DNA from 4 places in the Pseudorhizobium flavum genome. Region 3 is predicted to be linked to each of the others. Evidence: predicted binding sites of a transcription regulator. Region 3 holds the regulator's gene; each other region holds the start of a gene.
What was found. Region 3 encodes LexA, which represses DNA repair genes until DNA is damaged. Its sites were predicted from a motif close to TGTTCNNNNTGTGTTCNG; they were not measured.
Positions count from the first base shown of each region.

Region 1: ACEPP2_RS03010 (YifB family Mg chelatase-like AAA ATPase) is a predicted target of LexA. The motif match lies at 2,101-2,118, and genes of this name have one in related genera.
Region 2: ACEPP2_RS05220 (ATP-dependent helicase) is a predicted target of LexA. The motif match lies at 3,246-3,263, and genes of this name have one in related genera.
Region 4: ACEPP2_RS08335 (helicase-related protein) is a predicted target of LexA. The motif match lies at 3,731-3,748, and genes of this name have one in related genera.

Region 1 is NZ_JBIOKZ010000001.1:640,311-646,004, forward strand. Features, by position in the region: gene cysK (cysteine synthase A) at 1-351, shown strand, start outside; gene ACEPP2_RS03010 (YifB family Mg chelatase-like AAA ATPase) at 489-2,021, opposite strand; gene gshB (glutathione synthase) at 2,202-3,152, opposite strand; gene ACEPP2_RS03020 (sn-glycerol-3-phosphate import ATP-binding protein UgpC) at 3,230-4,330, opposite strand; gene ugpE (sn-glycerol-3-phosphate ABC transporter permease UgpE) at 4,333-5,181, opposite strand; gene ugpA (sn-glycerol-3-phosphate ABC transporter permease UgpA) at 5,193-5,694, opposite strand, start outside.
Region 2 is NZ_JBIOKZ010000002.1:358,076-363,769, reverse strand. Features, by position in the region: gene ACEPP2_RS05230 (efflux RND transporter permease subunit) at 1-1,866, opposite strand, end outside; gene ACEPP2_RS05225 (efflux RND transporter periplasmic adaptor subunit) at 1,863-3,029, opposite strand; gene ACEPP2_RS05220 (ATP-dependent helicase) at 3,306-5,694, shown strand, end outside.
Region 3 is NZ_JBIOKZ010000008.1:107,342-113,035, reverse strand. Features, by position in the region: gene ACEPP2_RS15895 (ComEC/Rec2 family competence protein) at 1-1,134, shown strand, start outside; gene lexA (transcriptional repressor LexA) at 1,115-1,831, opposite strand; gene kdsA (3-deoxy-8-phosphooctulonate synthase) at 2,031-2,879, shown strand; gene eno (phosphopyruvate hydratase) at 2,975-4,249, shown strand; gene ACEPP2_RS15875 (FtsB family cell division protein) at 4,384-4,701, shown strand; gene pdhA (pyruvate dehydrogenase (acetyl-transferring) E1 component subunit alpha) at 4,852-5,694, shown strand, end outside.
Region 4 is NZ_JBIOKZ010000003.1:307,232-312,925, forward strand. Features, by position in the region: gene rpmF (50S ribosomal protein L32) at 1-148, shown strand, start outside; gene phaR (polyhydroxyalkanoate synthesis repressor PhaR) at 232-807, opposite strand; gene ACEPP2_RS08315 (acetyl-CoA C-acetyltransferase) at 1,046-2,227, shown strand; gene phbB (acetoacetyl-CoA reductase) at 2,323-3,048, shown strand; gene ACEPP2_RS08325 (YMGG-like glycine zipper-containing protein) at 3,121-3,378, opposite strand; gene ACEPP2_RS08330 (DUF3309 family protein) at 3,407-3,562, opposite strand; gene ACEPP2_RS08335 (helicase-related protein) at 3,892-5,694, shown strand, end outside.

The DNA.
Region 1 (5,694 bases), on a different contig from region 3:
CCCGAGATCAAGGTCATTGCCGTCGAGCCTACCGACAGCCCGGTTCTCTCGGGCGGCAATCCCGGACCTCACAAGATCCAGGGCATCGGCGCAGGGTTTGCGCCGCAGATCCTCGACACCGGCATCTATGACGAGGTCGTGACCGTCTCCAATGACGAGGCATTCGAAACGGCGCGACTTGTCGCCCGGCTGGAAGGCGTTCCGGTGGGCATTTCCTCCGGCGCTGCGCTGACAGCGGCGATCAAGGTCGGCAGCCGCGAGGAGAATGCCGGCAAGAACATCGTCGTCATCATCCCCTCCTTCGCCGAACGCTATCTGTCGACCGCGCTGTTCGAAGGCCTGGGTGGGTGATCGTAGTGAGTAGTGAGTAGTGAGTAGTGAGTAGTGAGTAGTGAGTAGGAACCGATTCTCGAACCGGATCCAAGCTGCAACGCGTCATTCGAAACTACCCACTACCCACTACCCACTATTCGCCGCTCTTCTCCAATTCACGCCGCCGCGGAGAGACGCTCGCCCGCCATGCGGTAGGAGATTGCCTCGGCCAGATGGATGCGTCCGACGGTATCGCTTCCGTCGAGATCCGCCAGCGTTCGCGCCACCTTCAGGACCCGATGGTAGCCGCGCGCGGAAAATTTCAGCTTCTCCGCCGCATCGCGCAACAGTGCCAGGCCACCCGCATCCGGCTCCGCGATCTTCTCGATAAGCGCGGTGGAGCAACGGGCATTCGTCATCACCTGCGGCATCCCCGCCCATTCGAAACGCTCCTGCTGCCGCTCGCGGGCGGCGGCAACGCGCCTGGCGACGTCGGCGCTCGCCTCGGCGGGACGAGGCCTGATGAGATCGGCCGCAGAGACCGCCGGCACATCGATGCGGATGTCTATCCTGTCCATCAGCGGCCCGGAAATTCGCCCCTGATAGTCGGACAGGCATTTCGGCCCCCGCGCGCAGGTGTGGCCGGGTTCGCCCGCCATCCCGCAGCGGCATGGGTTCATTGCGGCGACAAGCTGGATGCTGGCCGGATATGAGACGCGATGGTTGGCGCGGGCGATGACGCATTCGCCCGTCTCGAGCGGCTGGCGAAGGGCATCGAGCGCCTGCGGCGAGAACTCGGGAAACTCGTCGAGAAAGAGAATTCCATGATGGGCAAGCGAAGCCTCGCCGGGCTTCGCCCGCAGGCCTCCCCCCACCAGCGCCGCCATGGTCGCGGAGTGATGCGGTGTGCGGAACGGCCGGCGGTCCGAAAGCTTGCCGCCGGAGAGCTGGCCGGCGATGGAGTGGATCATCGAGACTTCCAGCAGCTCCGCGGCCGACAACGGCGGCAGGATCGACGGAAGCCGGGCGGCGAGCATGGATTTCCCGGACCCCGGAGGGCCGACCATCAGCAGATTGTGACCGCCCGCCGCGGCGACCTCCAGCGCCCGCTTGGCACTCTCCTGCCCCTTTATGTCGATCAGGTCCGGCAGGTTTGCCGGCAGCGCGCGTACGGCCGGCTGCGGCCGGGAGAGAACCTGCGTACCGCGGAAATGATTGGCGAGCGCGATCAGGCTTCGGGGCGCCAGGATGTCGATGTCGGATCCGGCCCAGGCGGCCTCGGCCCCACTGTCTGCCGGGCAGATCAGCCCCTTGCCGAGCGCATTCGCGCTGATCGCCGCCGGAAGCGCGCCGGCCACCGGCGCCAAGGTGCCATCGAGGTTCAGTTCGCCAATGACGACATAGCCCGACAGGGCATCGGCCGGAATGGCGCCAAGGGCCGCCATGAGACCGAGCGCGATGGCCAGATCAAAGTGCGAGCCTTCCTTGGGAAGATCGGCCGGCGCGAGGTTCACCGTCACCTTCTTGGGCGGAAGCGAAAGTCCGGAGGCATGGAGGGCGGCCTGAACCCTTTCGCGGCTTTCCGCCACCGCCTTGTCGGGAAGCCCGACGATCGGCATCAGCAGCTTGCCAGGCGAGACCATAACCTGGACTTCGACAGGAACGCCTTCTATGCCCTGAAATGCAACCGTAGAGACACGCGCCACCATAAACCGCCTCCAAGCTCATGCCAGAAGCGCCAAGCGATCCACGCTTTCCGCGCCAGCGATTGCAATCTGGCATGGAAATGAGAATATAACAAGAACATCGCAGGAACTATTTCCCGTCTCTGTTGCTCTCAGGTTGCAGGAGGTTGTGGCGCGAGAACAAACGGCTCTGCAGCCGCAGTTTCAACGGCGCTTGGCTTCGATCGCGTCCCAAAGCAGGGCAGCAACATCGGCGCCGCCGAACTTCTTCACCTCGCGAATGCCGGTCGGCGACGTAACGTTGATCTCCGTCATATAATCGCCGATGACGTCGATGCCGACGAAGATGAAGCCACGCTCTCGAAGCGCGGGTCCGATCCGTTGGCATATCTCCCGATCACGCCGCGTCAGTTCCACGGCCTCGGCGCGGCCGCCGACATGCATGTTGGAACGGCTGTCGGTCTCCGCCGGCACGCGGTTGATGGCGCCGACAGGCTCTCCATCCACCAGCAGGATGCGCTTGTCGCCCTTGCGCACGGCCGGCAGATAGGCCTGGGCGATATAAGGCTCGCCGCGATAGACCTGTTCGAACATTTCCAGGAGCGACGTGAAGTTGCGATCGTCGCGCGCCGAGTGGAAAACGCCCGCACCGCCATTGCCGTAGAGCGGCTTCAGGATGATGTCGCCCATCTCCTGGCGGAAGGCGGCGATCTCCTGCACGTCGCGACTGATCAGCGTTGCCGGCATCAGGTCGGCAAATTCGGTGACGAAAATTTTCTCCGGCGAATTGCGGACCCAGGCGGGGTCGTTGACCACCAGTGTCTTCGGATGGATGCGCTCGAGCAGATGCGTCGAGGTGATGTAGCCCATGTGGAAGGGCGGGTCCTGGCGCAGGTGGATCACGTCCATGGTAGAAAGATCGACGCGCTCGCGCTCGCCAAGGCTGTAGTGGTCGCCCTTGACGTCCCGGACCTGCATCGGCTCCACGGCCGCAAAGATCTTGCCGTCGCGCATGGTCAGCCGATCCGGGGTGTAGTGGAACAGTTCGTAGCCGCGAGCCTGCGCCTCCAACGCCATGGCGAAAGTGGAATCTCCAGCAATGTTGATGCTGGATATATGATCCATCTGGAATGCGACCTTGCGGATGTTCGCCATCGTCCCTGCCCCTTCAAAATGCCCGCCTGATGTAGGACGACGGCTCGTCAAAGGCAACGGCCTCAACTGGTGCAGGTTCAGGCCATATCCAAAGCCTGTTGAGGAGCGACCGCCGGAGCGTCACGCAGCTCGATGCGCTTGCCCGTGCCCCTCGAAAAGAAGTGCAGCCGTCGCGGATCAGCTGCTAGCCTCATCTCGTCGTGCAGCTGCACGTCAAGCGGCATCGCCGCCGTCACCACCTGATCCCCCAAATGGCCGTGCACCAGACGCTGCGACCCAAGTTCCTCGACATAATCCAGGCGGAACAGCAGACCTTCCTCGTCCTGCGAAGCGATCCGCAGGTCTTCGGCGCGCAGACCAACAGTGACCTCTCCGGACGTCGGTGCGTGCCCGCCCAGTGTCAGAAGCGACGGACCAACCGCAAGCCGGTCGCCGTCTAGTTCGCCCTGCAGGAGGTTCATCGCGGGCGAGCCGATGAAGCTTGCGACGAAGGTTGAGGCCGGCTGGTGATAGACCTCGAGTGGTGCACCGATCTGCTCGATGCGCCCGCCGTTCAGGACCACCAGGCGGTCGGCAAGCGTCATCGCCTCCAGCTGGTCGTGGGTGACGTAGATGGACGTCGTTCCGAGGCGCCGTTGCAGGCGCTTGATCTCGCCGCGCATGGAGACACGCAGCTTGGCATCGAGGTTGGAAAGCGGCTCGTCGAACAGGAAGGCCGAGGGCTTGCGGACAATGGCACGGCCCATGGCGACGCGCTGGCGCTGACCGCCCGACAGCGCACGCGGCTTGCGGTCGAGATAGGGGGCGATCTCCAGCATACGCGCCGCCTCGGCGACCCGCCGGTCGATCTCGGTGCGCGGCGTCTTGCGGTTCTTCAGCCCGTATTCGAGGTTCTGGCGCACCGTCATGTGCGGATAGAGCGCGTAATTCTGGAAGACCATGGCAATGTCGCGTTCGGCCGGCTCCTTGCTGTTCACCACGGTCCCGCCGATGGCGACGGTACCCTCGGTGATCGTCTCGAGGCCCGCCACCATGCGCAGCAGCGTGGACTTCCCGCAGCCGGACGGCCCGACGAGGACGATGAACTCCCCGTCGGCGATATCGAGACTGATGCCGCTCACGGCACGCGCGCCGCCCGCATACACCTTGCCGACGTTTTCGACCTGGATGGACGCCATAGTTACTTCTCCGTTTCGACCAAGCCCTTGACGAACAGGCGCTGAATGCAAATGACGATGAGGACGGGTGGCAGCATGGCCATCATCACGGCGGCCATGGCGAAGTGCCACAGCGGTTCGGCATCGGCGCTCGCCGACAGCCGCTTGATGCCCATGACGATGGTGTAGAAATTGCTGTCGGTGGTGACCAGCAAGGGCCACAGGTACTGCACCCATCCGTAGATGAAGAGGATGACGAAAAGCGCCGCGATATTGGTGCGGCTAAGCGGCAGAAGTATATCGCGGAAGAATTTCAGCGGGCCTGCGCCATCCACACGCGCCGCCTCCATCAATTCCTCCGGGATGGTGAGGAAGAACTGGCGGAACAGGAAGGTCGCCGTCGCCGAGGCGATCAGCGGCAGCGTCAGCCCGGCATAGGAATTCAGCATGCCGAGATCCGCCACCACCTTGAAGGTCGGCAGGATGCGCACCTCCACCGGCAGCATGAGGGTGATGAAGATGATCCAGAACGCCAGCGCCCGGAACGGAAATCGGAAGTAGACGATCGCATAGGCGGAAAGGATCGAGATGACGATCTTGCCCATGGCGATGATCAGCGCCATCCAAAGCGAGTTGAACATCATCACCCAGAGCGGCGGCGCGCCGGAAGAAGTCAGGCCCTCGTTCCACATCAGCGTATAGTTCTCGATCATGTGCCCGCCCGGCAGGAGTGGCATTGCACCGCTGACGAAGGCACCGGTCCCATGGGTCGATGCGATGAAGGCCACATAGACGGGGAAGGCGACGATAGCGACGCCGACGATCAGGACCATGTGGGTCAGGAAATCGAGGAAGGGTCTGTTTTCAACCATGTCCGGGCACCTCAGTACTGCACGCGGCGTTCGACGTAGCGGAACTGCACCACGGTCAGCACGATGACGATCAGCATCAGGATGACCGACTGGGCGGAGGACGAGCCGAGGTTCAGCCCGATGAAGCCATCGGTGTAGACCTTGTAGACGAGCGTGTTGGTCGCCTGAGCCGGTCCACCCGCCGTCGTCGCGTCGATGATGCCGAACGTGTCGAACATCGCGTAGTTGATGTTGATGATGAGCAGGAAAAACGTGGTCGGAGAGAGCAGCGGAAACACGATCGTCCAGAACCGCTTGAACGGTCCGGCACCGTCAATTGCGGCCGCCTCGATCAGCGAACGGGGCACCGATTGCAGCCCTGCGAGGAAGAAGAGGAAATTGTAGGAGATCTGCTTCCACGACGCCGCGACGATAATGAGTATCATCGCCTGCTCGCCGTTCACCCGATGGTTCCAGGTCACGCCGATGCCATCGAGGATATAGGGGAGAAGGCCGATCGACGGGTTGAAGAGA
Region 2 (5,694 bases), on a different contig from region 3:
CACCATGAAGCCGCTGTTCGTGTTGCTGCCGAAGCCCGAGATGGAGAAGATGTTGGAAATCTCGCCGGACTCGCGAAGCGGCTGCAGGTTTTCCTCGACGCGCTGCATCTGGTCGCGTGTGTAGTCGAGGCTCACGCCTTCCGGGGCCGAAAGCCGCATCATCACCATCGACCGGTCTTCGCGCGGCGTCAGTTCGCTGCGAACGGAGCCGAAGGCCCCGTAGGCCGCAACTGAGATCAGGACGGAGACGGCAATGACAACCAGCGGCGCATCGAGGCAGCGGCGCAGGATGCCGGCATAGAGGCTCGCGAACTTGTCGCCGATCCAGTAGAGCGGACCGCTTTCGCTTTCCCTGATCGGCTTCGACAACATGCGCGACGCCAGCATCGGACAGAGCGTCAGCGCCGTGACCGATGACAGCGCAACCGCAAATGCAAGTACGAAGCCGAATTCGCGGAACAGCCCACCCATCTGGCCGGGCAGGAAGGAGAGCGGGATGAACACCGCCGCGAGGGTCGCCGTCGTCGCCATGACCGCGAAGAAGACCTGCTGCGTGCCGAGGACGGCGGCCGCCCGGGGCCCCATGCCTTCTGCACGCCGGCGCACGATATTCTCGAGAACCACGATGGCGTCGTCGACGACGAGACCGGTGGCAAGTACGATGGCGAGCAGCGTCAGGATATTGATCGAGAAGCCCACGAGATAGATGGCGACGAGCGTCCCGATCAGTGCAACGGGCATGGTGACGGCGGGGATGAGCGTGGCGCGCCAGTCCCGCAGGAAGAGGAAGATGACGATCAGCACCACTGTGGCGGAAAGCCCGAGCGCGATTTCAACCTCGTGCAGCGCACCTTCGATGAAGACGGCGTCGTCGCTGGTGATGGCGATGCGCGTACCCTCCGGCAAATTCTCCTGCAATTCGGCGACGGCCGCCTTTACGCCGTCGGAAATACTCAGCGTGTTCGACTGCGCCTGGCGGATGATCCCGAGGCCGACCCCCTGGACGCCGTTGGCGCGCAGCACGGTAGAGCCGTCATCGGGACCAAGCGTCACCGTCGCGACGTCACGCAGCCGGATATTATCCTTGATGAGGACGCTCTCGAAATCCTCGGGCGTCGTCAGGTTTGCCGTGGCTCGCACGACGATGTTCTGCCGGTTGCTCTCCAGCGAGCCCGCCGGGACGTCGAGGGCAGCGGTCGAAAGCGCCGTCGAGATATCGCCGACCGTCAGTCCGCGGCCCGCAAGCGCCGCCTGATTGATGTCGACGCGGAAGATCTTCTCCTGATCGCCATAGAGCTCGACGTCGGCGACGCCATCGACGGACGCCAGCCGGTCCGTCACCTCGTTGTCGACGAGCAGCGTCAGGTCTTCCATGGACAGGGTGCTGGAGGTGACGGCAATTCGCATGATTGCCTGGGAGTCCGAATCCGCCTTGATGATGCGCGGTTCGTCGGCATCGTCCGGCAATTGGTTCGTGATGCGGCCAAGTGCGTCGCGTACGTCGTTCGCTGCCACGGCAAGGTCGGCAGTATCGGAGAACTCCATCGTGACCCGGCTGGAGCCGAACTGCGATTCCGACGAGATGGACTTGAGCCCGCTGACGCGCGCCACCGCCCCCTCGATGACCTGGGTCAATTCCTGGTCGATCGTCTGGGGCGAGGCCCCGTCGTAGGAGGTACGAACGGTGATGACCGGCTGGTCGACATCGGGAAGTTCGCGAACCTCGACCCCGAACAGGGCCGCAAGGCCTGCGACGACAAGGAGCGTGTTGAGAACGGCGGCAAGGATCGGCCGGCGGACGAACAGCGCCGTGAAGCTCTGGCCGGGGTCCTGCTGCGAGGGCGTCTGGCTGTCGTGGGACGTCATTGGCTCGCCACCTCCGCAGTCTCCGGCGCTCCGGCAATGCGGACGTCGGCACCTTCACGGACGCGCTGCAGGCCTTCGACCACCACGGCATCGTCGGTTTCCAGCTCGGCATCCACCAGCACGACATCGGGGTTGCGCTGGATGATCCGCACGCGCGTCTTCACGGACTTGCCATCGACGATCTGCCAGACATAGGAGCCTTCGGCATCCCACTGTACCGCCAGCGGATCTACGGCCGGGAAGGTATCGCCGGCGAAGCGCATGCCGACGCTGAAGGCCATGCCGGCGCGCAGTTTGTCGTCCGGATTGTCGATGCGGGCGCGGATGCGGAGCGTCCGGCTTGCCGGATCCACGCGGTTGTCGACAGCGTGGACGACGCCTGTGAAGGCGTCGCCAGGACGGGCAATGGATGTCGCCTCGACCGGATGACCGACGGAGATGGCGGTCGCGAAGCGTTCCGGCGCCCAGAAGTCCACCAGAAGCGAGGAACGGTCATCGATCGTGACAATGGCGGTCTGCGTGGTGACGTTGTCGCCGACATTGGCCGGCACGATCCCTGCCACGCCATCGATCGGCGAGACGATTTCGCGGCGTTTCAGGTTGAGTTCGGCAGTCGAGACTTCGAGCTTCGCCGTCTCCTCGGCGATCTGCGCATCGAGCACGTCGAGCCGCGACACGGAACGCAGGTTGCTGAGCGACTGGGAGCGCTCGGTCGCACTGCGCAGCGCAACCTGCGCCCGGTCTCGCGCAATCACCTGTTCGTCGTCGTCGAGACGGGCCAGCACCTGGCCCTTCGTGACCTTGTCGCCCGCCGACACGAGAATTTCCTCGATAGTGCCCGACGCCTGGGGCATGACGACGACCGACTGGATCGCCTCGCCGCTGCCGATTGCGGCCAATCGGTCGTTAACCGTCCCGGTTGCCACGGGCTCCGTCACGACCACGGTCGCGCGTCCGCCCGGCCCCCTGCCCTGTCCGCCATTCCTGCCCGCGCCGGGAGCCTCCGCGTCCTGAGCCGCCTGCGGCCGCATCGCCGCGACGATCGGCTCGGGCACGCCCATCCTCGCCAGCGTATCGCCGGCTCCGGGCACCATGAAGACCCAGAGACAGAGGGCGACGACGACGACAACGAGACTGAGGAGCAGTTGCTTCCAGATGCGCATTAAGATCTCCGGCGGGAGTAGTACGGATGAATGGCGGCAATATCTATGCCGGCGACTATACATGCAATTCGCGATCGGCATCCTTACGGATTTGTAACATCGTGGGGTTTCACGCAGATGTCAGATCGCGCGTCTGATGCATGCGCTGTACATCCTTGCCCCTCCCCCGCATTTCGCCGGCCATACCTTGATTTTGCCATTGGCTGGTGAAAGGACAGGAATGAAACCAGAACATCTTTTCTGGCCTTTCAGATCCGAATCACTACATTGACCCGCATGAGTAACGTTTTCGACGACATTCCGTTCTTCGACGAGGAACCGGAACCCCGCCGTCCTTCGCAACCGGCGCCACCACCGGCCGCCGCGGGACAGGGATCAGGGCTCGGCATTGCCGCCCGCGCCATGGCCGCGCGCGACCAGAACCGTGCAGCGCCCGACTATCTCTCCGGCCTCAACCCCGAGCAGCGGGAAGCCGTCGAGACGCTGGACGGCCCGGTGCTGGTGCTGGCCGGAGCTGGCACGGGCAAGACGCGCGTGCTGACGACCCGCATCGCCCACATCCTTGCAACGGGCAAGGCTTTTCCGTCCCAGATCCTTGCCGTCACCTTTACCAACAAGGCAGCGCGCGAGATGAAGGAGCGCATCGGCGTCCTCGTCGGCGGTGCCGTGGAAGGCATGCCCTGGCTCGGCACCTTCCACTCGATCGGCGTGAAGCTCCTGCGCCGCCATGCGGAGCTCGCGGGGCTGCGTTCCGACTTCACAATTCTCGATACCGACGACGTGATCCGGCTGATCAAGCAGTTGATCCAGGCAGAGGGCCTGGACGACAAGCGCTGGCCGGCCCGGCAGTTCGCCGGTATGATCGACAACTGGAAGAACAAGGGTCTGACGCCGAAGGACATCCCGGAGGGCGACGCCCGCGCCTTCGCCAATGGCAAGGGCCGCGAACTCTACCGGGCCTACCAGGACCGGCTGAAGACGCTGAACGCCTGCGACTTCGGCGATCTGCTGCTCCATCCGATCGCGATCTTCCGCGACCACCCGGATATCCTGAAGGAGTATCACGCCAAGTTCCGCTACATCCTGGTGGACGAGTATCAGGACACCAACACGGCTCAGTACATGTGGCTGCGGCTCTTGGCCCAGCGACCGAAGGGCGTGCCGCAGAACGTCTGCTGCGTCGGCGACGACGACCAGTCGATCTATGGCTGGCGCGGTGCGGAGGTCGACAACATCCTGCGCTTCGAGAAGGATTTTCTGGGTGCCAGGGTGATCAAGCTCGAGCGCAACTACCGCTCCACCGAGCATATCCTCGGTGCCGCCGGCCACCTGATCGCCCACAACGAGGGGCGCCTCGGCAAGACGCTCTTCACCGACCGCGTGGACCCGGACGACGAGAAGGTGCAGGTACACGCGGCCTGGGATTCCGAAGAGGAAGCCCGCGCCGTCGGCGAGGAGATCGAGAGGCTGCAGCGCGGCGATGCCGACGGAAAACGGCATGCGCTGAACGACATGGCGATCCTGGTGCGCGCCTCCTTCCAGATGCGCGAGTTCGAAGACCGCTTTGTCACGCTCGGCCTCAACTACCGCGTCATCGGCGGTCCGCGCTTCTACGAGCGGCTCGAGATCCGCGACGCCATGGCCTATTTCCGCCTTACCTGCCAGCCGGCCGACGATCTCGCCTTCGAGCGGATCGTCAACACCCCGAAGCGCGGGCTGGGCGACACGACGGTCAGGACGCTCCACGACTATGCCCGTGCCCGCGACATCCCGATGCTGGCTGCCGCGAGCGAAATCATCGAGACGGACGAGCTGAAACCGAAGGCGCGCAAGGCGCTCTTCGACGTGATTCAAAACTTCAGGAACTGGCAGGAACGGCTTGAGAAGATTCCGCATATCGAGCTTGCCGAGCAGATCCTCGAAGAGTCCGGCTATACCGACATGTGGAAGAACGACAAGTCGGCTGAAGCGCCTGGACGGCTGGAAAACCTCAAGGAACTGATCCGCTCCATGGAGCAGTTCGAGTCCATGCGGGGCTTCCTCGAGCATGTCTCGCTGGTCATGGATGCCGAGCAGAACGAGGATCTCGACGCCGTCTCGATCATGACGCTGCACTCCGCCAAGGGGCTGGAATTCGACACCGTCTTCCTGCCCGGCTGGGAGGAAGGTCTCTTTCCGCACCAGCGGGCGCTCGACGAGGGCGGCCGCTCTGGGCTGGAGGAGGAACGCCGCCTCGCCTATGTCGGGATCACCCGCGCCAAGCGCCGCTGCCATATCTGGTTCGTCTCCAACCGACGCATCCACGGGCTCTGGCAATCCACCATGCCCTCGCGCTTCCTCGACGAACTGCCGGCGCATCACGTCGATGTCGCGGCGTCGGACAGCAACTATGGCGGCTATGGCGGGCGCGGCGGCTACGGCCAGTCGCGCTTCGACAAGGCCGATCCCTTCGCCAACACCTATTCCACCCCCGGTTGGAAGCGCGCCCAGGCCAATCAGACGAACGCCACCCGCGACAACTGGGGCACTCGCTCCGGCCACGCGGTGGAGCGCATCGGCTACGGCGAGAGCGGGCCGCGCACCCGTACCATCGAGGGCGAACTGGTGGCGAAATCCGTCGCCGACACGCCCTCGCAATTCACCGTCGGCGACCGAGTCTTCCACA
Region 3 (5,694 bases):
GAGGATTCGGAACCCTCGATCTTCGCCCGCGGCAGGCTCGCGCCGATGCTGACCGGCTGGCACTGGATGGCGGGGATTTTCGCGACCTCGCTGATCGGCGGCCTGTCGACGGCGATCTACTCGATGGAGCACTTTCACCGGCTTGCCGGCTATGGCCTGGCGGCCAACCTCGCCGTGATGCCGATCATCTCCTTCGTGGTCATGCCAGCTGGCCTGCTCGGTATGTTGCTGATGCCGCTCGGGCTCGATGCGCCCCTCCTGAAACTGATGGGTCTGGGGCTGGAGGCGGTCATCGCTGTCGCGAAACACGTGGCTGCCTGGGGTGGAGACGTCGGCACCGGCCGGCAGCACCCCTGGTTCCTGTCGATCGCCTCCATCGGCTTCCTGATCCTCGCCCTGTTGCGTACTCGGCTTCGGCTGGTCGGCGTACCGATCATGGCGCTCGCCTTCGCGCTGAGTTGGCAGGCGAACCGACTGCCCCCATCCGATGTCCTGGTCTCCGACGACGGGGCGCTGGTAGCCCTGGTGAGCGCTGGTGTTGCCACCAACCGCACGCGCCCGCCAGCCTTCATCTTCGACCAGTGGCAGCGCGCCCTGCTGCTTCCCGAGCCCGTCGCTCCGGTCATGTCTCCGGCAAGTGACATTGGCATTGCGGCGGCAGGCGATCCTTCTGTGAAAGCCGCGCTAACGGACGAGCAGCGTGACCGTGTCCGGTCGGAGATGTCGTCAATGCTCGCTCTCGCCGCAGCTGATGCGGGCCGGTTCCATTGCCTGCCCAAGCTCTGGTGCGTGGCGGTAGCCCATGAGGGCGGAGTCAGTATTGTCGTGGTCGAGGATCCGCGACTAGCAGGAAGCGCCTGCGATCTGGCGGCACTGGTTGTTGCTCCTCGCGCGCGGTTCGACGAATGTCGCTCGGGTGCCGTGCTGCTGAACGCCGCAAGCCTGAGAAAGACTGGCGCGATCGAAATCTATCTGAACGGCAGTCCCCACCCGTCCCTGTGGCGGGTCAACGCGGCAAGTGCCGGAACCCGCCGTCCATGGACCAGCCACCGTCTCTATGACTGGCGAAATGACAGCTTCGATGAAACGCTTCCCTTAGCGCTGCTGCGAATGATCAGTGGTAGCGGCGGATGAGGCCGACGAGCTTTCCCTGAACCTTCACCCGATCGGCGGGAAGGATGCGAGTCTCATAGGCCGGGTTGGCAGCCTCCAGCGCGATCGAGGCACCGCGGCGGCGGAACCGCTTCAGCGTTGCCTCCTCGTCATCGACGAGAGCCACGACAATGTCTCCGGGGCTGGCCGTCTGGCCGTTGCGGATGATGACCGTATCCCCATCCAGGATCCCCGCCTCGATCATCGAGTCGCCCTTGACCTCCAGTGCATAGTGCTCGCCGGCGCCAAGCATTTCGACAGGAACCGCAATGTCGTGCGTATTGTTCTGGATCGCCGAGATCGGCACGCCCGCCGCGATACGTCCCATGACCGGCACGCTCGTGCTTGCGTTCTCGTTGCTTGCGGCGATCGGCGAGGGGGCCGGCGCGGGCTTCTGCTTGCCGAGGCTGCCCTCGATGACGCTCGGCGAGAAGCCGCGGCGCGGCTGCAGGCTGGTGCTGTAGGCTTCCGGCAGCTTTATGACCTCAAGTGCCCGCGCCCGATTGGGCAGCCGGCGGATGAAGCCGCGCTCCTCGAGCGCAGTGATCAGCCGGTGAATGCCCGACTTCGACGCCAGGTCGAGCGCATCCTTCATTTCGTCGAAGGACGGAGGCACGCCCGACTCCTTCATCCTCTCGTGAATGAAAAGAAGCAGTTCCTGCTGTTTGCGCGTGAGCATCCGGGTTCCCTGACGATGAAACAAATACGGAACAGACCATATATGTTCCGGGTGTGTTCCGCAAGGCTAAAGTTCCAGCTGCGTCGGCGTGCTTATGCCTTGGCTCCGTGACAGAGGCGGTGGTTGCTGTTATGGACATCGCGTCCGCCGCAGCCGGGTCCCCGCGACGGAGCAGATGCCGCTTGAAAGGAGTGCCGCCATGGACATTAAGCCCAATCCCGAAGTTTTCGTGGGTGAAGGCCAGGGCCGCGTGTTGTTCTCCCAGCAGGCTCGCTTCTCGCTGATTGCCGGCCCCTGCCAGATGGAAAGCCGCGACCACGCCTTCATGATCGCCGGAAGGCTCAAGGAGCTCTGCGCCGAGCTCGGGATCGGCCTTGTCTACAAGTCCTCCTTCGACAAGGCGAACCGGACATCGTTGTCGGGTAAGCGCGGCATCGGCCTGGACAGCGCGATGGAAATCTTTGCCGACCTCAAGAGGGAATTCGGCTTCCCGGTTCTCACCGACATTCACACGGAAGAACAGTGCGCACTGGTCGCGCCCACGGTCGATATCCTGCAGATACCCGCCTTCCTTTGCCGCCAGACCGATCTGCTGATCGCCGCCGCGAAGACCGGTCGCGCCATCAACGTTAAGAAGGGCCAGTTCCTAGCGCCCTGGGACATGAAGAACGTCCAGGCTAAATTCACGGCAAGCGGCAATCCGAACGTGCTTCTCTGCGAGCGTGGCGCCTCCTTCGGCTACAATACGCTCGTCTCCGACATGCGTTCGCTGCCGATCATGGCCGCGATGGGCTCGCCGGTGGTCTTCGATGCAACGCATTCCGTGCAGCAGCCCGGCGGGCAGGGCGGTTCATCCGGTGGCCAGCGTGAGTTCGTCGAGACGCTCGCCCGCGCAGCCGTCGCTGTCGGCGTTGCCGGCCTGTTCATCGAGACGCACGAGGACCCGGACAATGCGCCCTCCGATGGCCCCAACATGGTTCATCTGAAGGACATGCGACGGCTCCTGGAAAAGCTTCTGGCCTTCGATGCCGTGGCCAAGGCCGCCTAGGCGCCGCAGCGGGAGCCGGATTGTAATTCGCCTGTCATCGATTAAGAGACATTGTCGATGACCGCAGGGCATTGGGTTTACCTCAGGGAGAGATCATGACCGCCATTACCGATATCATCGCACGCGAAATCCTCGACAGCCGCGGCAATCCGACTGTGGAGGTCGATGTCTACCTGGAGGATGGCAGCATGGGCCGCGCGGCTGTCCCCTCGGGTGCTTCCACCGGGGCCCACGAGGCGGTGGAACTGCGCGATGGCGGCAAGCGCTATGGTGGCAAGGGCGTTGAGAAGGCGGTCGAGGCGGTCAATACCGAGATCTTCGATGCCATTGGCGGCTTCGATGCCGAAAGCCAGATCCACATCGACAAGACTTTGATCGCACTCGATGGCACACCCAACAAGTCGCGCCTCGGCGCCAATGCCATCCTGGGCGTCTCGCTCGCCGTCGCCAAGGCAGCAGCTGATTCCTCCGGCCTGCCGCTCTACCGCTATGTCGGGGGCGCCGGCGCACACGTCCTGCCGGTACCGATGATGAACATCATCAACGGCGGCGCCCATGCCGACAATCCGATCGACTTCCAGGAATTCATGATCATGCCGGTTGGCGCGGAGAGCCTTCGCGATGCGGTTCGTATCGGTGCGGAAGTCTTCCACGTCCTGAAGAAGGAACTCGCCTCCCAGGGCCACAACACCAATGTCGGCGACGAAGGTGGCTTTGCCCCCGGCCTGAAGAGCGCACCGGAAGCCCTCGACTTCATCATGCGCTCGGTGGAAAAGGCCGGCTACAAGCCCGGTGACGATGTATGCCTCGCACTGGATTGCGCCTCGACCGAATTCTTCAAGGACGGCAAGTACGCCATGGAAGGCGAGGGCCGCACGTTGGAACCCGGTGCCATGGCCGAATACCTGGCGGAACTCGTCGGAAAGTATCCGATCATCTCCATCGAGGACGGCATGGCCGAGGACGACTGGGATGGCTGGAAGTCGCTCACCGATCTCGTCGGCTCCAAGTGCCAGCTCGTTGGCGACGATCTTTTCGTCACGAACTCCGCGCGCCTGCGCGACGGCATCAAGATGGGTGTCGCCAACTCCATCCTCGTCAAGGTCAACCAGATCGGCTCTCTGACCGAAACGCTGGATGCCGTAGAGACCGCACACAAGGCCGCCTATACCGCGGTCATGTCGCACCGCTCGGGCGAAACCGAGGATTCGACGATCGCCGATCTGGCGGTCGCCACCAATTGCGGGCAGATCAAGACCGGATCGCTCTCGCGTTCGGACCGGCTTGCCAAGTACAACCAGCTGATCCGCATCGAGGAAATGCTGGGGCCGCAGGCAGTCTATGCCGGCAGGTCCATTCTCAAGGCCTGATTCATCAGGCAAACATTAAGTTCGCAAGGAAAGCCCGGTTCGCCGGGCTTTCTGCGTTTCGGGCGGTCAACGATTGCTTAAGCAAGTTCTGCGAATTTGACACATCGTAATGCGTTTCGAGGATGTCGCGGGGCATGTGGACCAAGCACCATAAGGAAAGAAAACTCGGTCGATTCGTGCTCCCGCTCATAACCGTCGCCTTCCTTTCGTATTTCGGGTATCATTCGGTCAACGGCGAGCTCGGGCTCATTGCTACCGAAAACTTCGAGCGGCAGCGGCTCGATCGCTTGGCGGAACTTGCGCGACTGACCGAGAAGCGGCAGGCTCTTGAGCGTCAGGTGCAGCTCCTCAGTGACGGTTCGCTGGAAAAAGACATGCTGGACGAGATCGCGCGTTACCAGTTGAACGTCGCGCGCGAGGACGAAATCGTGATCTTTAACAACTATTTCTAGGTTAACCAGATTTCGGTTAATCTGAATTAATATTGTATTATCAGCGGGTTGTACGGAATGCGAGCCATGCATTTATGGCATTGCTGGGGTGCCTTTTCTTCCCTATGGTAACGGCCTGAACAAGACCTGCAGCACATGAGGGAGGGATGAATGGCGCCGAGAAAAACCGCGTCTGTATCCGGCCGCAAATCCGCGGCAAAGCCTGCAAGAAAAGACTTCACCGGCGGTACCATCGCCGAGTTCGACAAGGAGCAGGAGCTCCAGGCTTACCGTGACATGCTGCTGATCAGGCGGTTTGAGGAGAAGGCCGGCCAGCTCTATGGCATGGGCTTCATCGGCGGCTTCTGTCACCTCTATATTGGCCAGGAAGCGGTCGTCGTCGGGATGCAGATGGCGCTCAAGGAAGGCGACCAGGTCATCACCGGCTATCGTGACCACGGCCACATGCTGGCGACCGGCATGAGTGCGCGGGGCGTCATGGCAGAGCTGACGGGACGTCGGGGCGGCTATTCCAAGGGGAAGGGCGGCTCCATGCACATGTTCTCCAAGGAAAAGCACTTCTACGGCGGCCACGGCATTGTCGGTGCCCAGGTCTCCCTCGGCACGGGTCTTGCGTTTGCCAACAAGTATCGCGGCAATGACAGTGTCTCGACTGCCTATTTCGGTGATGGCGCAGCCAACCAGGGCCAGGTCTATGAGAGCTTCAACATGGCCAACCTGTGGAAGCTGCCGATCGTCTACGTGATCGAGAACAACCGCTACGCCATGGGCACCTCCGTCTCGCGCGCCTCCGCGCAGACCGATTTCTCCCAGCGCGGCGCCTCCTTCGGCATTCCGGGATACCAGGTAGACGGGATGGATGTCCGCGCCGTCAAGGCTGCTGCCGACGAAGCGGTCTCCTACTGCCGCTCCGGCAAGGGCCCGATCATCTTGGAAATGCTCACCTACCGCTATCGCGGCCACTCCATGTCCGACCCGGCGAAGTACCGCTCC
Region 4 (5,694 bases), on a different contig from region 3:
CGGTATGCGCCGTTCGGCCGACGCGCTGAAGGCCTCGACCTATGTCGAAGACAAGAATTCCGGCGAGCTTCGCCGCCCGCATCACATCGACCTCAAGACCGGCATGTATCGCGGTCGCCAGGTTCTGACGCCGAAGGAAAGCGCATAAGCGTTTTCTTCCCGATCTATTCGTAAAAGAGGCCGGTCAATCCGGCCTTTTTTCGTTGCGCGAAAGATGCGTTTTTCGCAGGATCAGAGCTTGTCCAGTCTGCTCTGCAGGTTCCGAAGTTGCTCCTTCAGTTCCTCCAGATCCTTAGATTCGGATTTTTTGGAAGCGCTCCCTGCCGCATCGCTGCCGAAGGGCGAGAACATCTGCATCGCCTGGCGGAACATCTCCGTATTCCGCCGAACCTGCTCTTCCATCAGTTGCATTGGTGCCTGGAGGTTCTTGGTAAGCGGGCTTTCCCCCAAGGCACGCGTCATCTGTTCGCGCATCTGCGCCTGCTGATCGGTGAAGGCCTGCATCGAGTGCTCGAGGAATGTCGGTACGACCATCTGCATCTGGTCGCCATAGTAGGAGATCAACTGGCGCAGGAAGGAGATCGGCAAAAGGGTATTGCCCGTCTTGGACTCCTGCTCGAAGATGATCTGGGTCAGCACCGAGTGGGTGATATCCTCTCCCGTCTTGGCGTCCTGGACGGTGAACTCCTCGCCCTTCTTGACCATCTTCGCGAGGTCTTCCAGCGTCACGTAGGTGCTGGTGCCGGTATTGTAGAGACGCCGGTTGGCGTATTTCTTGATGACGGTGTCGCCTTCGGTCTTGGCCATTCTCATCTCCTCGCTCCGTCCAAGCTCCTGCCGGAAGAGCTCTCCCCGGGCAAATGTAAGCCCAAACGAAGCAGCCTGACAACGTGTTTTTGTGCGCCGCGGGGAGGCGGTTTGCTGCGCAAAAACAAGCTGTCAAACGTCAACTCTTCATCCGATCAAAGTTGCAGGTAAGCCTGTTTGACTTCGTATCGAAGCTTTGTCACTGTTTCAGCAAAATGGAAATGACGAGGAGACGTCCGTGACCAACCCTTCCATCGTAATCGCCTCGGCTGCCCGCACCGCCGTTGGCTCGTTCAACGGCGCGTTCGCAAACGTGCCGGCGCATGAACTGGGAGCCGCCGTGATCAAGGGCGCTCTCGATCGCGCCAAGGTCGATGCCGCCGAAGTGGACGAAGTCATTCTCGGTCAGGTTCTGCCTGCAGGTGAGGGCCAGAACCCTGCACGCCAGGCTGCGATGAAGGCAGGCGTCCCCCAGGAGGCGACCGCCTGGGGCGTCAACCAGCTCTGCGGCTCAGGTCTTCGCGCCGTCGCGCTCGGCATGCAGCAGATCGCTCTCGGAGATGCCAGGATCGTCGTCGCCGGTGGGCAGGAATCCATGTCGATGGCGCCGCACTGCGCCCATCTGCGCAACGGCGTGAAGATGGGCGACATGAAGATGATCGACACGATGATCAAGGACGGCCTGACCGACGCCTTCTATGGCTATCACATGGGGATCACGGCCGAGAACGTCGCCCGTCAGTGGCAGTTGTCGCGCGACGAGCAGGACCAGTTCGCCGTCCAGTCGCAGAACAAGGCGGAAGCCGCCCAGGCTGCCGGACGGTTCAAGGATGAGATCGTTCCCTTCGTGGTTAAGGGGCGCAAGGGCGATGTTACGGTCGATACCGACGAGTACATCCGCGCCGGAGCAACCCTCGACAACATGGCGAAGCTTCGCCCGGCCTTCGACAAGGAGGGTACGGTGACCGCCGGCAATGCCTCTGGTATCAATGATGGTGCCGCCGCTGCCGTCCTGATGACGGAAGAGGAGGCGAGCCGCAGAGGTATCCAGCCGCTCGTGCGGATCGTCTCCTGGGCGACGGCCGGCGTCGATCCGCAGATCATGGGGACGGGACCCATTCCATCCTCGAGGAGAGCGCTGGAGAAGGCAGGGTGGAAGCCGCAGGACCTGGACCTGGTTGAGGCGAACGAGGCTTTCGCTGCCCAGGCTTGCGCCGTCAACAAGGAACTCGGTTGGGATACGGCAATCGTCAATGTCAACGGCGGCGCCATCGCGATCGGTCATCCGATCGGCGCCTCGGGTGCGCGCATTCTCAATACGCTTGTCTTCGAGATGAAGCGGCGTGGCGTCCGCAAGGGCCTGGCCACGCTCTGCATCGGGGGCGGCATGGGTGTTGCCATGTGCCTGGAGGCGATGTGACGGGCGACGGCTGCCGCAACCGACGCGGCGGCCGGTCTGACTAATTCTGCGCGGGCTCGCGAGGGCTGCTTGAAGGTGCAACGGAGGAGAGCTGCATGAGTAAAGTTGCATTGGTTACGGGGGGAACGCGCGGGATAGGAGCAGCCATATCGGTCGCGCTTGCCGCCGCCGGATTTCGCGTTGCCGCCAGTTTTGCGGGAAACGAGGAGAAGGCGAAGGCCTTCGGCGAAGAGACTGGTATCCCCGCCTTCAAATGGGACGTGTCCAACTATCAGGAATGTGCGGACGGTGTCGCCCGCATCGAGGCTGAGATCGGTCCGGTCGAAGTCCTCGTCAACAATGCTGGGATTACGCGCGACGGGATGTTCCACAAAATGACGCCCGAGCAGTGGAACGAGGTCATCGGCACGAACCTCACCGGCTTGTTCAACATGACCCATCAGGTCTGGGGCGGCATGCGTGATCGCGGGTTCGGACGCATCATTAACATCTCGTCGATCAACGGCCAGAAGGGACAGATGGGTCAGGTCAACTACTCCGCCGCGAAGGCAGGCGATCTCGGCTTCACGAAGGCGCTCGCGCAGGAAGGGGCTGCCAAGAACATCACCGTCAACGCCATCTGCCCAGGCTATATCGGCACTGACATGGTGAAAGCAGTACCGGAAAAGGTCCTGAACGAGCGGATCATCCCGCAGATTCCGGTTGGCCGACTGGGCGAACCGGAGGAAATCGCCCGTTGCGTGGTCTTCCTCGCGTCAGACGACGCAGGTTTCATTACGGGATCGACCATGACCGTGAATGGGGGGCAATACTTCGCCTGATACCCGCCTGGCAGGCAAAACGAAAAGCGGCGCCGGGTAACCGACGCCGCTTTTTTTTCCAGAAGGTGCCAGTTAGCGGCAGCGTGCTTCGTAGGTCCGGCCGTAGCGATCCCGATAGACGCAGTAGCCCGAGCGCTCTTGGGATGCGCCCACCAGCGCGCCGACCGCGCCGCCTGCGACCGCGCCGACCGCTGCGCCACCCCAGCTGTTCGTTGCAAGGCCGCCGACAACAGCGCCCGTACCGGCACCGATGGCCGTGCCGCGTTCCGTGGACGTGCAGGATGCGAGAGAGCCGATGAGGGCGGCGGCGAGCAAGATCTTCTTCATGATTTTTCCTTCCCGATTTGACGACGCTTTACTAGATCCTGCCCATGAGCAGGAGGATTATGACGATGACCAGGATGAGCCCGAGACCTCCTGACGGTCCGTAGCCCCAGCCGCGGCTGTAACCCCAATTCGGCAAAGCGCCAATCAGGAGCAGTATCAGGATTACCAGCAACACCGTACCGAGCATGCTATTCTCCGATCCAACATTCAGGATGCGGGAACAAACGCATCTTCTACCGTTTTGTTCCGAGGCATCAATGGGCGGGAAAGCAATTTGTTCCAGACCGGCGCGAGGAACGCACACGCGGCCATAAGCAGCGTGAGAACATAACAGCATCCGAGCGAGTCAGCGATTCGTCGCCAATTTGTTCCGCTTTGTTCATGACGACCTTGCAAAACAGCGGGACAGGCACGCTGGCGTCTTGCCATGCCGGCTCGCGATTGCCATGTCTGGGGCGCTGGTGACGCGTGCTCCGGCACTCACCATGTACGGATACGGATTTGAATTTCCATCCCATGATCCTCAGCGGCCGCGGTGTTACCGCCGTCCTCGGCCCCACCAATACCGGCAAGACCCACTATGCGATCGAACGGATGGTGGCCCACGGCAGCGGCGTGATCGGTCTGCCACTGAGACTTCTCGCCCGCGAAGTCTACACACGCGTGGTGGAGAAGGTGGGGACGAACGCTGTCGCCCTGGTGACCGGCGAGGAAAAGATCAGCCCGCCGAATGCCCGGTTTTCTGTCTGTACCGTCGAAGCGATGCCGCGGGAAACAAACGCTGCATTCGTCGCGATCGATGAGGTGCAGCTGGCTGCGGATCTCGAGCGCGGGCACATCTTCACCGATCGCATCCTGCATCTGCGAGGTCGCGAGGAGACGCTGCTTCTCGGCGCCGGCACGATGCGGCCGATCCTGGAACGCATCCTGCCCGGCATCACGATCGTCGAGCGCCCACGGATGTCGCAACTTTTCTATGCGGGCCAGAAAAAGATCACCCGGCTCCCGCAGCGATCGGCCATCGTGGCGTTCTCGGCCGACGAGGTTTACGCGATTGCCGAACTGATACGCCGTCAGCGGGGTGGCGCCGCGGTCGTTCTCGGGGCGCTCAGCCCGCGCACCCGCAACGCCCAGGTCGGGCTCTACCAGGAAGGTGATGTCGAATATCTGGTGGCGACCGATGCCATCGGCATGGGCCTCAATCTGGATGTCGATCATGTTGCCTTCGCCCAGGACCGCAAGTTCGACGGTTTTCAGTTCAGGCATCTCACGCCCGGTGAGATGGGCCAGATAGCCGGCCGAGCCGGCCGCCATCTCCGTGATGGCACGTTCGGCGTGACAGGTCAGGTCCCGCCGCTCGACGACGAGCTTGTCGAGCGGATCGAGAGCCATGAGTTCCAGGAGGTCAAAGTCCTGCAGTGGCGGTCGAAGGCGCTCGACTTTTCGTCGCTCCGGGATCTGCGTGAAAGCCTGGAAGTGGCTCCCACTGTTCCTGGCCTCACCCGCGCCCTGCCCGCCACCGACAGCCGGGCTCTGGAGCACCTCTGCCGCTATCCCGAGATCCTGGATATCTCCACGACGCCGGCGCGGGTCGAAAAGCTCTGGGAGGCTTGCGCGCTCCCGGACTACCGTCGAATTGCGCCGGCGCAGCATGCGGACCTCATTTCGACTCTTTTCTTCGATCTTGTGCGTCGCGGAACCGTGAATGAGGAATTCATGGCCGAGCAGGTGAAGCGCGCTGACCGCACGGATGGTGAAATCGATACCTTGTCGGCGCGGATCGCGCAGATCCGCACGTGGACTTACGTGTCGAACCGGCCGGGCTGGCTGACTGATCCGACACACTGGCAAGAAAAGACCAGGGAAATTGAGGACAGGCTGTCGGACGCGCTACATGAACGGTTGACGAAACGCTTTGTTGACCGCAGGACATCTGTGCTCATGAGGCGCCTGAGAGAGAATGCGATGCTGGAAGCAGAAATCAGTGTGAATGGCGATGTCTTCGTAGAGGGACATCACGTCGGGCAGTTGGCTGGATTCCGGTTTACGCCGGTATCGGGTGCTGAAGGTCCCGATGCGAGGGCTGTCCAGGCGGCGGCACAGAAGGCTCTGGCGCTCGAGTTCGAGGCGCGGGCGGCACGCCTTTTCGCGTCCGGCAATAGCGATCTTGCGATCGGCTCGGATGGCTTCGTCCGCTGGCTGGGTGATCCGGTTGCGCGCCTTGCGGCGAGCGATCATGTGATGCGGCCGCGCGTCATCCTGCTTTCCGATGAGCAACTGACCGGCAATGCACGCGATCATGTCCTCGCTCGAATCGAG